DNA from 3 places in the Caballeronia sp. PC1 genome. Region 2 is predicted to be linked to each of the others. Evidence: riboswitches for the same ligand, from Rfam matches in the RefSeq annotation. Region 2 holds a riboswitch; each other region holds the start of a gene.
The links. A riboswitch is a leader RNA that binds a small molecule or an ion and turns the genes downstream of it on or off. The one in region 2 is predicted to bind glycine.
Positions count from the first base shown of each region.

Region 1: linked by a shared signal. The riboswitch ahead of LY284_RS21950 (D-amino acid dehydrogenase) and the one ahead of gcvT (glycine cleavage system aminomethyltransferase GcvT) in region 2 are both predicted to bind glycine.
Region 3: linked by a shared signal. The riboswitch ahead of gcvT (glycine cleavage system aminomethyltransferase GcvT) and the one ahead of gcvT (glycine cleavage system aminomethyltransferase GcvT) in region 2 are both predicted to bind glycine.

Region 1 is NZ_JAJUBH010000002.1:1,288,063-1,291,747, reverse strand. It holds gene LY284_RS21955 (heme-binding protein) at 1-134, opposite strand, end outside; gene LY284_RS21950 (D-amino acid dehydrogenase) at 183-1,415, opposite strand; glycine riboswitch at 1,523-1,607, opposite strand; partial or broken gene LY284_RS21945 (CoA transferase subunit A) at 1,762-2,457, shown strand; gene LY284_RS21940 (3-oxoacid CoA-transferase subunit B) at 2,473-3,132, shown strand; gene pcaH (protocatechuate 3,4-dioxygenase subunit beta) at 3,129-3,685, shown strand, end outside.
Region 2 is NZ_JAJUBH010000004.1:117,241-120,925, reverse strand. It holds gene gcvP (aminomethyl-transferring glycine dehydrogenase) at 1-364, opposite strand, end outside; gene gcvH (glycine cleavage system protein GcvH) at 403-780, opposite strand; gene gcvT (glycine cleavage system aminomethyltransferase GcvT) at 838-1,986, opposite strand; glycine riboswitch at 2,028-2,125, opposite strand; glycine riboswitch at 2,143-2,220, opposite strand; gene LY284_RS33665 (M20 family metallopeptidase) at 2,342-3,502, opposite strand; gene LY284_RS33660 (GTP-binding protein) at 3,605-3,685, opposite strand, start outside.
Region 3 is NZ_JAJUBH010000001.1:2,841,275-2,844,959, forward strand. It holds gene LY284_RS13565 (UvrD-helicase domain-containing protein) at 1-277, opposite strand, end outside; gene LY284_RS13570 (oxidoreductase) at 420-1,466, shown strand; glycine riboswitch at 1,547-1,651, shown strand; glycine riboswitch at 1,663-1,792, shown strand; gene gcvT (glycine cleavage system aminomethyltransferase GcvT) at 1,908-3,032, shown strand; gene gcvH (glycine cleavage system protein GcvH) at 3,095-3,475, shown strand; gene gcvP (aminomethyl-transferring glycine dehydrogenase) at 3,527-3,685, shown strand, end outside.

The sequences.
Region 1 (3,685 bases), on a different contig from region 2:
TGCGACGCGCCGTCCGCTCGGTGCAGGACTATTGTATGACCTCCCGGATCGAGCACGGCTACGCATAGCGGCTTCAGTCCTTTTTCGGCACCGGCCTTGAGAGTGCGAAGTGCAATATTCTGGGCTTGCTTCAAGCTTAGGATCATTCTCGAAATCCTTCTGATGAATAATGTGGATCGAAGCTACGCGGCGAAGTCGCTGTCCAGGCGCATGGCGATCATCTCGGCAGTTGCAGCGGAAAGCGTCCAGCCAAGATGGCCGTGGCCGGTGTTGTAGTAGACGCCACGCACTCTCCCCGGCCTGACAACAGGCAGCATATCGGGCGTCATGGGGCGCAGGCCTGCCCATGGGGTGACGCTGTCAGTATCCATTTTGGGGAACAGGCGTTCCGACCAGCGCAGCAACGGGCGGATCCGGTCAGCGCGAATATCTAGGTTGAACCCATTGAACTCTGCGGTGCCGGCCACCCGGAATCGATCTGGACCGAGGCGGCTTGTGACGATCTTCGCAGCGTCGTCGAGCAGGCTGACACTCGGTGCAGCTGTTCGGCTCTGCTCGTCTCTCAAGTTTACAGTGATGGAATAGCCCTTCACCGGATAAATGTTTACTTTCTCGCCGAGCTTTCTGGCGATTTCTCGGCTTTCAACCCCTGCGCAGACAACGATGGCATCAGCTGTCTGAGAGGCGATCGGCCGACCACTCTCGTCATCGGTCAAGCTGATGGTACAAATCCGGTTCTGTATCTCCACTCGCCGGACAGCAGCTCCAAACTTGAAAATCACGCCTCGGCGTGCACACGCATCTGCGAGCCCGCGTGTGAACTTGTGGATGTCGCCCGTGGCGTCCCCCGGGGTGAAGAATCCGGCGTGAAGAGCGCCTTGCAGGCTCGGCTCGATCGCGCGCATTTCTCCAGCTGACACTGCGTGCCTTTCGAGCCCGCCCTTGAGGAGGAGGGCGTTGCCCACTTCGGCAGCACGAAACTCCTGTTCATTGTGGTAGAGATGAAGGATTCCGCATCGCTTCAGATCGAAATCGATGCCCTCTGCTTCCGCAATGGTGAACATATGCCTTCGCGCGTCGAGTGCGAGACGAACGGTCGCGATCGTGTTTCTTTCGTGCCGAAAGATATTGCCGCAAAACTCGGCGAGCCACCCGTATTTGTGAAGGCCGGGCTTGAGGTTCAGCAACAACGGCGCGTCATTTTTCAAGAGCCATCTCATACCCTTTGCGATGGTGGCCCAGCTGTTCCAGACTTCGGCATTGCTTGCGGAGAGCTGGCCACCGTTGGCAAATGAGGTGACCATCGCCGGATAGCGGCGACGATCGTAGACGGTGACTTCATGACCGCGGACAGCCAAGCTGTAGGCGGTTGTTACGCCGGTAATGCCGGCGCCGATGATGCTAATACGTGCCACTGGGAGCCGCTCCCCAAAAGGTGGTGGATGCGCCCCATCTGTCCGCTGTGCCTGAGATCGCTATCCCGTCGGCGGGCACCCAGGCGGGCGCCACTCTCCAGATATCTTGATGCCCTGCGGTCCTTTTGCCTGAGAGTTTCCGGGGCGGTTGCTCCTTCGGCGCCGGCGAACGGTCTCTCCCGCAATGGCAAGTCTGGCCTGCCTGGAAATGTGCGCTCAAGTCAATTCGGACGACCGAGAATGACGAAACCGCAAACGTCCTTCACATATCGTCAAAAGCAGCAGCTCCATGCCGATGCGAAGGATAAGGTTCGAAGGAAAATTCCGAACAGTTCCGAGGCTTATAATGCTTTCAAAAATTCGAGGCAGCGCGTCCGAAGCGCTTGAGGGTTTGCTGTTCGACGGAATGTCGATCATGTCGGGTGGCTTTGGCCTTTGCGGAAACCCGGAGAACCTTATCGCGGAGCTTTATCGAAGCGGTACCCGAGGGCTTACAGTGATTTCGAACAACGCGGGCGCAGAAGGCTTTGGTCTGTGGCAGCTGCTGCAAAGCAGGCAGATCAGTCGCATGATCGCATCGTATATTGGCGACAATCGTCTTTTTGAGCGGCAGTTCCTGGATGGTGACATCGAACTTGAGCTGAATCCGCAAGGTACGTTAGCCGAGCGCATTCGCGCCGGCGGCGCCGGCATTGCGGCATTCTATACCCGGACCGGGGTAGGAACCGTCGTCGCGCAAGACAAGCCTGTCGAAACTTTCGACGGCGATGAATATATTCGAGAGCGCTGGCTGAAAGCTGATCTTTCGATAGTCAAGGCTTGGCGGTCTGATCCCGAAGGCAATCTGGTTTTTCGAAAGACAGCGCGGAATTTCAACCCGATCATGGCGACAGCCGGACGGGTGACGGTCGCCGAGGTCGAGGAGATCGTGCCAGCTGGCGCCATCGACCCGGATGAAGTGCATACGCCCGGCATTTACGTCGATCGGATTGTTCGAGCGACGGGCCTCGAGAAGAAGATCGAAAAGCTGACGATTCGCGCTCTCGGAGCCTGCATGATGGCTTGGTCGCGCGATCAGATGGCAGCGCGCGCTGCTCGAGAACTCAAGGACGGATTTTACGTAAATCTCGGAATCGGCATCCCTACGCTGGTTGCCAACCATGTCCCCGAAAACGTGACCGTCACGCTGCAAAGCGAAAATGGCATGCTCGGAGTGGGCCCTTACCCGTTCGCTGATGAAGCTGATGCAGACTTGATCAATGCCGGCAAGGAGACAGTCACCACGCTGCCGACTTCGAGTTTTTTCTCGTCTGCCGACAGCTTCGCCATGATCAGGGGCGGGCACATCGACATGGCCATCCTGGGAGGCATGCAAGTCGCGTCGAATGGCGACCTCGCCAACTGGACCATTCCGGGCAAGATGGTGAAGGGGATCGGAGGAGCGATGGATCTGGTTGCAGGCGTCAAGCGGGTGGTGGTCGTCATGGATCATACGTCCAAGGATGGCGCGCCCAAGATCGTCCAGAAATGTACTCTGCCCCTGACCGGCAGGTCGGTGGTTGATCTGATCATTACGGACCTCGGGGTGATGGAGTTAGACCCGCAAGCCGGAGTGCTTGCGCTGCTCGACATGGCACCATCCGTCTGCGTCGAGGAAATCGCTTCCAAGACGAATGCCCCTCTCTTTCTGGGCAAGCTCCGGGAGAATTGCCTGTGACAACGGACATCGCATATGCGCCTGACGACGCGGGCTTGCCACCACTCCTCTACCCAGAGTATCGCTCGACCGGATTGCGTAGTCCGCGTCACCCCTTGGTCAACGCTCCGCAGACTTTGACTGAGGTGAGCGGCCCCAGCGGTTGCTGGAGCGCTCTTATGGGTCAAGCCGAGGTAGACCTAACGTCGCAACATGGATCTGCTCCCCATGGCCAGCGCATCCGCATCTCTGGCAGGGTGCTGGATGACAGTGGTCGTCCGGTACCAAACACCATCGTCGAAATCTGGCAGGCGAACGCGGCCGGGCGGTATATCCATCGCAACGATAATTGGGACGCGCCGCTCGATCCGAACTTCACCGGAGCTGGTCGGGTGATTACCGATGATCAGGGCTGGTATTCCTTCACGACCATCCGGCCCGGAGCTTACCCTTGGGGTAACCATCACAATGCATGGCGCCCGGCTCATATTCACCTGTCGTTGCTTGGCCCCGCCTTCGCCACTCGTCTCGTCACCCAAATCTACTTTCCTGACGATCCATTGATCGAGATCGA
Region 2 (3,685 bases):
TGTACCATGCCGGATTCTCCAAGATGTTGCGCAGAATGACCTTCGGCGTGTGCGTGCCGTAGTAGCCCTGTCCAATGAAGTTCTTCAGAACCTTGTTCTTTTGTGCAATCTGCAGCAAGGAAGCGAGCGCCTCCTCTTCCGGCAGACCTCCCGCAAACTGTTCGAGCGCGAGCGGCTCGCGTCGGCGGATGGCTTCGGGCACGATGTCGTCAATCAACTCTGCCCTCGTTCGATAACTAAGCTCGCGAAGCATTGCTTCCTGGTCTTCCAAATTCGGGCCGACATGTCGGGCAACAAATGCATCGCGCGCTTCGAGCGACTCGAGCTGCTCGTCGTGCAGAAACTTCGGATGTGGTTCGTTCATAGTCCCTTACCTATAGAGTTACGAATGGGCGCGCGAACTTATTCGAGGCCGTGGGCGTAGTCATCGGCAGACAAAAGCGGAGCGAGTTGCTGCTCGCCATCGAAGGAAATCTTGAAGAGCCAGTTCTCGTAGGGCGCTTCCATCATGGTGTCGGGCGAGTTCTTGACGGTCTCGTTGATGGCCGTTACCTTCCCCGTCAGCGGAGCATAAATGTCAGACGCAGCCTTCACCGACTCGACCAACGCGCAAGCCAAACCCGCAGTAACATCCGCGCCAACGTTCGGGAGCTCCACGAACACGATGTCACCGAGTGCCTCGCCAGCGTGCGACGTCAATCCGATGGCAGCGATACCGTCGGGTTCAACTCGAATCCACTCGTGGGAGGCGGTGTAACGAAGCTCTTGCGGAAAATCCATGTTCTTCTCCGATGTTCTTTGTATGGCACTCGTACAAGAGGCCGTTATAAGTGAGGCTCAGACTTGTGAGAGGACGCCGCCATTTCGGACGAACGGCAAGCGGACGGCGACGGCGGCCAGTTCTCTTCCTCGAACGGAAATAACCAATTCGTCGCCCGGCTTGACCGACATGGGAACTCGAACTATTGCAATTGGACGTTGCATCGTGGGACTAAAGGTGCCACTCGTTACGACCCCTTCCCCACCTGCTACGTGAATGGCCTGTCCCGCTCGCGGAACCCCGCCTTCGCCGAACACGACGGCACCTATCGTCTGCGCTGAAACGCCGCGATGTTCAACGCCTTGTCGACCCATGTACTCACGGTCTGATTTCAAATCGACGGTCCATGCAAGGCCGGCATCGAGCGGGGAGACTGTCTCGTCCATGTCTTGGCCATAGAGATTCATACCTGCTTCAAGCCGCAAGGTGTCACGCGCGCCGAGGCCGGCCGGACGGATGCCGTTTTCAGACAGCGTCTTCCAAAGCAGCGGAGCGGCATCGGCCCTCGAAACTATCTCGAAGCCATCCTCCCCGGTGTAGCCAGTTCTCGAAACCATGAGTTCGCCGAAGGTCGAATCACTAACGAGGGCTGCATTGAATGGCTTCAACTCATTTGTGAGGGATTTTGTCGTTGGAACCGCACGCCAGAACTTCTCTCGAGCTTGTGGACCCTGCACCGCGATGATGGCGAGCGCCAATTCCGGGCTGGCCAAATCGCCGCGGCGCGGTACGAGCGTCACCTTCAGATTGCTCCGTGCTATGACAGCTCGAATCCAGGAAATATCAGTGATTGCGGTGGACGCGTTGATGACGAGACGAAACCAGTCTTCATTCAGGAAAGTGATGATGAGGTCGTCTACGACGCCGCCCTGTTGATTGAGCATGCATGTGTAAAGCGCCTTACCTGCAACCTTGAGCTTATCGACGTTGTTCGCGACGAGCCTGCGAAGAAGTTCTCGCGTATCGGGACCGCTCAAATCAACGACGCACATGTGCGAGACGTCGAACATCCCGGCGTCAGTGCGGACCGCATGATGTTCTTCAATCTGGGAGCCGTAATTGACGGGCATCTGCCACCCGCCAAAATCGACCATTCGTGCACCGGCCTCTGTATGGCTAGCTGCGAGCGGCGTGCGCAGCAAACTGCTAACGGTATTGGTGGCCATATCTCTTCGAGGTTGACAGAATGAAACGCATCCATACGGATGTCTCTTTCTCTGTCCTTGGTACCTGAGAGATTAGAGTCGCTTCGCGACCTTGCCCCTTCGGTGGACCTGATTCAGGCCTCTCTCCAGAGATTTCGCTGACGCATAATTGCAATCAACAACCAAGCCGTCCTTTTGCCTGAGAGTTTTAAGTCCCCTTCGGCGACGCTCTGCGTTCTCTCCGGCTTGGTTAAAACAACTATATTTGACCCTTGCCATCCAAGTCAAGTAACTTGCCTTGGAGGAAACACCTATTCCTCGCGTTTCGTCGCAGGGGCCTCTCGAAAGGACTGGCGTCCCCTCTGCGAGAGGCTCTTTAGAGCGGGTCGTTACTGATGCTTTGGATGATGGAGCGATAGAGCGTCACGCTCTCGGCAATTTTGTGCACGTAGCAATACTCGTCTGTCTGGTGAGCCATCTTGGGCTCACCCGGTCCCAAAATAATTGTTGGCGGATTTCCGGTTGCAGGTAACAAGACGCTGCCGTCAGTAAAGTACGGCACCGCGCGAGCAACGATAGGCTGGTGATGGAGCGATTCGCATAGCCCGAACACCCTCTTGACCGCCAACGCTTCGGGGTCGGTACTTAACGGCGGCACATCGACCATCGACGTCAGGCCAATGTCATCGGTCAAAAAACGAGACAGTCGTGTGCAGACGCATTGATGGTCCATGCCCGGAACTGTGCGGAAGTCCACCTCGAATTCCGCTCGGTCGGGAACAGAGTTCACGTTCGTGCCGGCCTTGAAGGTGCCGACGTTCATGGTGGCGTGGCCCATCAACGGATGCGTCGACTCCTCGATTCCAAAGCCGCGTATCTTCTGAATGGCCTGAGTCGCCTTATAGATAGCGTTGTCGCCCTGCTCCGGCATAGCGCCATGCGCTGTCTTGCCGGTAGCAGACGCACGGACCCAAAGCGCCCCTTTGTGCCCGACAAAAGGATAGTTCGCCGTCATTTCTCCGACAAGGAGAAGACTGAGTGGCTTCAGCAGCCCGGAGGAGCCCGCAAGCGCCTTCGCGCCATCGCATCCGGTCTCCTCACCTCCCGTGATAATCAGTTGGACGCCGTTTCCCTCACGTAGCTCCTCGATGCTTTGCGAGCAAGCAGCGACGAACGCGGCAATGCCTCCCTTCATATCGCTGGTTCCACGGCCGTACACACGCCCTTCACTTTCAATCGCGCCAAAAGGGTCGAAGTTCCATTTCCGCGTCCCCAACGGCACAACATCAAAATGCCCCGTAAATCCGATGGGTTTCCCACCTTGCCGGCCGTGGATGTTTGCGACTAGGTTAAATCGACCAGCTCCGAACGAATGCAAGTGGACTTCGAAACCAATGTCAGCGAGCACTTCCGCAAGGTATTTCGCGCATGCTTCTTCGTTGCCAGGGGGATTTATTGACGGTATGCGGACAAGGTCCTTAGTCAGAGCCAGTGCTTCAACGGGCGTGGCCGTAAGCAGTTTCACTGAAGCATCCATTTGACTATCTCCGTAAATCGTTCTTTTCGGCAACACTCAGCCATCCGCCAAACAGCGTTTGGCGGAGGTAATCTCTAAGGTTAGTTCAGTGGCAGCGAGGGGTTACTTCATCCATCTAGGAGCACCTGGGCGGCGAACCGGTCGACCGCCAATTGTCCTGCCGGCTCCGAGTGGCATCGCTGC
Region 3 (3,685 bases), on a different contig from region 2:
ACTGATTGACCGGAATCTTGCGGCCTTCCTTGCCGGGCGTCGTGAGCGTCTTGCCTTCGAGGAGCTTGCCGGTGCGCTCGCGCATTTCGAGCGCGGCCTTGTTCGTGAAGGTGAGCGCGGCGATGTGCTTCGGCTCGAAGCCGCGCCCTTCGATCAGATGCGCGATCTTCTGCGTGATCACGCGCGTCTTGCCGCTGCCCGCGCCGGCGAGCACGAGACAGGGACCATCGAGATAGCGCACGGCTTCGCTTTGCGCGGCGTTCAGACCTGCGGACATCGTGTTGAGCTTGGAAATTTGGCGCGCGCGGCGAGGCCGGCGCATGGAGGAGAGCGCGATGTTAACACGATAGAACCGGCGCGGTTCCGGCCCTCGTTCGTGCCACAATATCCGATCGAATTCACGACAGGACGCTGCCCGCATGAGCACACCACTTAAAGTTGGCGTAATGGGCTATGGCCTCGCCGGCGCGACGTTTCACGCGCCCGTCATCGAGCACTGCGGCCGGGCCGAAGTCGCGGCCATCGCGACGAGCCAGGCCGAGCGCGCGCAGGCGGACTATCCGAACGCACGCATCGTGGCGGATTTCGACGCGCTCGTCGGCATCGACGAAATCGAGGCCGTGGTCATCGCGACGCCGAACGACACGCACTTCGATCTCGCGCATCGTGCGTTGTCGGCGGGCAAGCATGTCGTCGTCGATAAACCCGTGACGCTGTCCGCGCGCGACGCCCGCACGCTCGCCGATCTCGCGCAGCAACGGGGCTTGCTGTTCGCGCCGTTCCACAATCGCCGCTGGGACGGCGATTTCATGACGGTGCGCGCGCTGATCGAGAGCGGGCGGCTCGGGCGCGTCACCCATTACGAATCGCATTTCGACCGGTTTCGCCCGAAGGTGCCGCAGCGCTGGCGCGAGGAGGCGGAGCGCGGCGGTGGCTTGCTGTTCGATCTGGGGCCGCATCTGATCGATCAGGCGCTGACGCTGTTCGGCGCGCCGCAGACGGTCACGGCGTTTGTGAAGGCGCATCGCGATCACGCGCACGCGCCGGATTACGTGCATCTCGTGCTCGGCTACGGCGACAAGGAAGTGATCCTGCACGCGAGCGCGCTCGCGGCGCTGGAGCCGCCGCGTTTCGCGATCCACGGCACGCGCGGCAGTTACGTGAAAAACGGGCTGGATACGCAGGAAGACCAGTTGCGCGCGGGCATGCGGCCGGGCAATCCTGAATTCGCGAAGAATCCGCCGGGCTTGCTGCGCGAAGTCGATGGCGATCTCGATCTGCGCCACGAATTCGCGACGAAAGACGGCGCGTATGTGGAGTTTTATCGCGCGCTGGCGGCGTCGATTCAGGAGGGCAAGCCGTTCCCGGTGTCGCCGCAGGACGCGGTGGATACGATGACGATTATTGAGCTGGCGATTGAGAGTGATCGGGAGGGGAGACGGGTGGTGTTCGAGCGGCTCGGCTGAATCCCTGCCGGCGGGTGCGCGCCGTCCATCGGATGCCCCCGAATCCGTTTGACAACCCGAAATCGGTCGCGTAAATTCTGCCGCACGCGTCGGGAGAGCGCGTGGCCTGTCGTCGCAACGAAAAAGGCCGCGCCGCCGAAGGGGCATACCCGCAAACTCTCAGGCAAAAGGACCGACGGCGTCGAGGAACGAAGTTTTCTCGCACTCTGGAGAGCGGCAGCGGCTTCATCGAAGCCAGTTGCCCACCGAAGGGGCGCGCGATGAATCGCAGCACGACCGTGCACGGTTCGCGCAATCTCTCAGGTACCGAGGACAGAGGGGTCACGCATCGCAACCGCTCGCGGCATGAGCCTTGCGCGCTGCTTCCGGCAGCACGAAGGCGCATCCGATAAGCGAATACTGCGCTGCGTGGCCTTTTTTGTTTCGCGAACCGAGGCCCCGATGACTTCACTTCAACAGACGCCCCTGCACGCCGCCCACCTCGCGCTCAACGCGCGCATGGTCGATTTCGGCGGCTGGGACATGCCCGTCAACTACGGTTCGCAGATCGACGAGCATCGCGCGGTGCGCACCGACGCCGGCATGTTCGACGTGTCTCACATGCGCGTCGTCGATTTCGAAGGCGAGGCCGTCCGCGAATTCTTCAGGTACGCAATCGCCAATAACGTCGATAAGCTCACGACGCCCGGCCGCGCCCTCTATTCGTGCCTGCTCAACGGCAACGGCGGCGTCATCGACGATCTGATCGTCTACTACTTCTCCGAAACGAGTTTCCGCGTCGTCGTGAATGCGGGCACGGCGGAGAAGGACATCGCCTGGTTCGGTCAGTTGAATGCCGAGGGCGAGTTCAATCTTTCCATCACGCCGCGCCGCGATCTCGCGATCATCGCCGTGCAGGGCCCGAACGCGCGCGAAAAAACCTGGCAAGTGCTGCCCGACGCGCGCGCGCAAACGCAGGACATCAAGCCGTTCAACGCCGTCACGGTTCAGTCCGCGACATTCGGCGAACTGATGCTCGCGCGCACCGGTTACACCGGCGAAGACGGTTTCGAGATCGTCGTCCCGGCGACGCATGTCGAAGCCCTGTGGAACGCGCTCGCCGATGCAGGCGTGAAGCCCGCCGGCCTCGGCGCGCGCGACACGCTGCGTCTCGAAGCGGGCATGAATCTCTACGGGCAGGACATGGACGACGACGTATCGCCGCTCGACGCCGGCCTCGCGTGGACCGTCGATCTGAAAACGGAACGCGATTTCGTCGGCCGCAGCGCGCTGGAGGCGAACGGCTCGAAGGCGGGCTTCGTCGGGCTCGTGCTCATCAAGGAAAACGGCAAGGCGGGCGGCGTGCTGCGCGCGCATCAGAAAGTCGTGACGCAACAAGGCGAGGGCGAGATCACGAGCGGCACGTTTTCGCCGTCGATGCAGGAATCGATCGCGTTCGCGCGCGTGCCGACGGGTGTTGCCGCGGGCGACACGGTGCAGGTCGTCATCCGCGACAAACAGCTTCCCGCGCGCGTGGTAAAACTTCCGTTCGTGCGCAACGGCAAGGTTCTGGTCGAACTTTCGTAACGCCGTCGCGCCCGTTCCCTCCTATCAAGAAACTCACGAAAGAACCACGCAAGGAGCATTCAATGAGCATCCCGGCCGATCTGAAATACACCGAATCGCACGAATGGGTCCGCACCGAAGCCGACGGCACGCTGACCGTCGGCATCACCGATCACGCGCAGGAAGCGCTCGGTGACATCGTGTTCGTCGAACTGCCGGCCGCGGGCAAGACCGTCGCGGCGGGCGATGCGATCGCCGTCATCGAATCGGTGAAGGCCGCCTCCGATATCTACGCACCGGTCTCGGGCGAAGTGGTCGCGTCGAACGATGCGCTCACGTCCGCGCCGGATCAGGTCAACGGCGCGCCGTACGAAAGCTGGCTCTTCAAGATCAAGCCGTCGGGCGACGCCGGTCTCGACAAGCTGCTCGACGCCGAAGGCTACGGCAAGTCGATCGGCGAATAATCTATCTCACGGACGAAGGCCGCCGCGCCTTCGTCGTCAGCAGGAATTCACATGAAGCTCGAACACCCGGATCGCCTGATGAACCGCACCCCCTTGTCACTCGCCGCGCTCGAATGCCACGACGCATTCGCCGAGCGGCACATCGGCCCCGATGAAAAAGACCAGCGCGCGATGCTCGATGCGCTTGGCTTCGCGTCGCGCGCGGCCTTC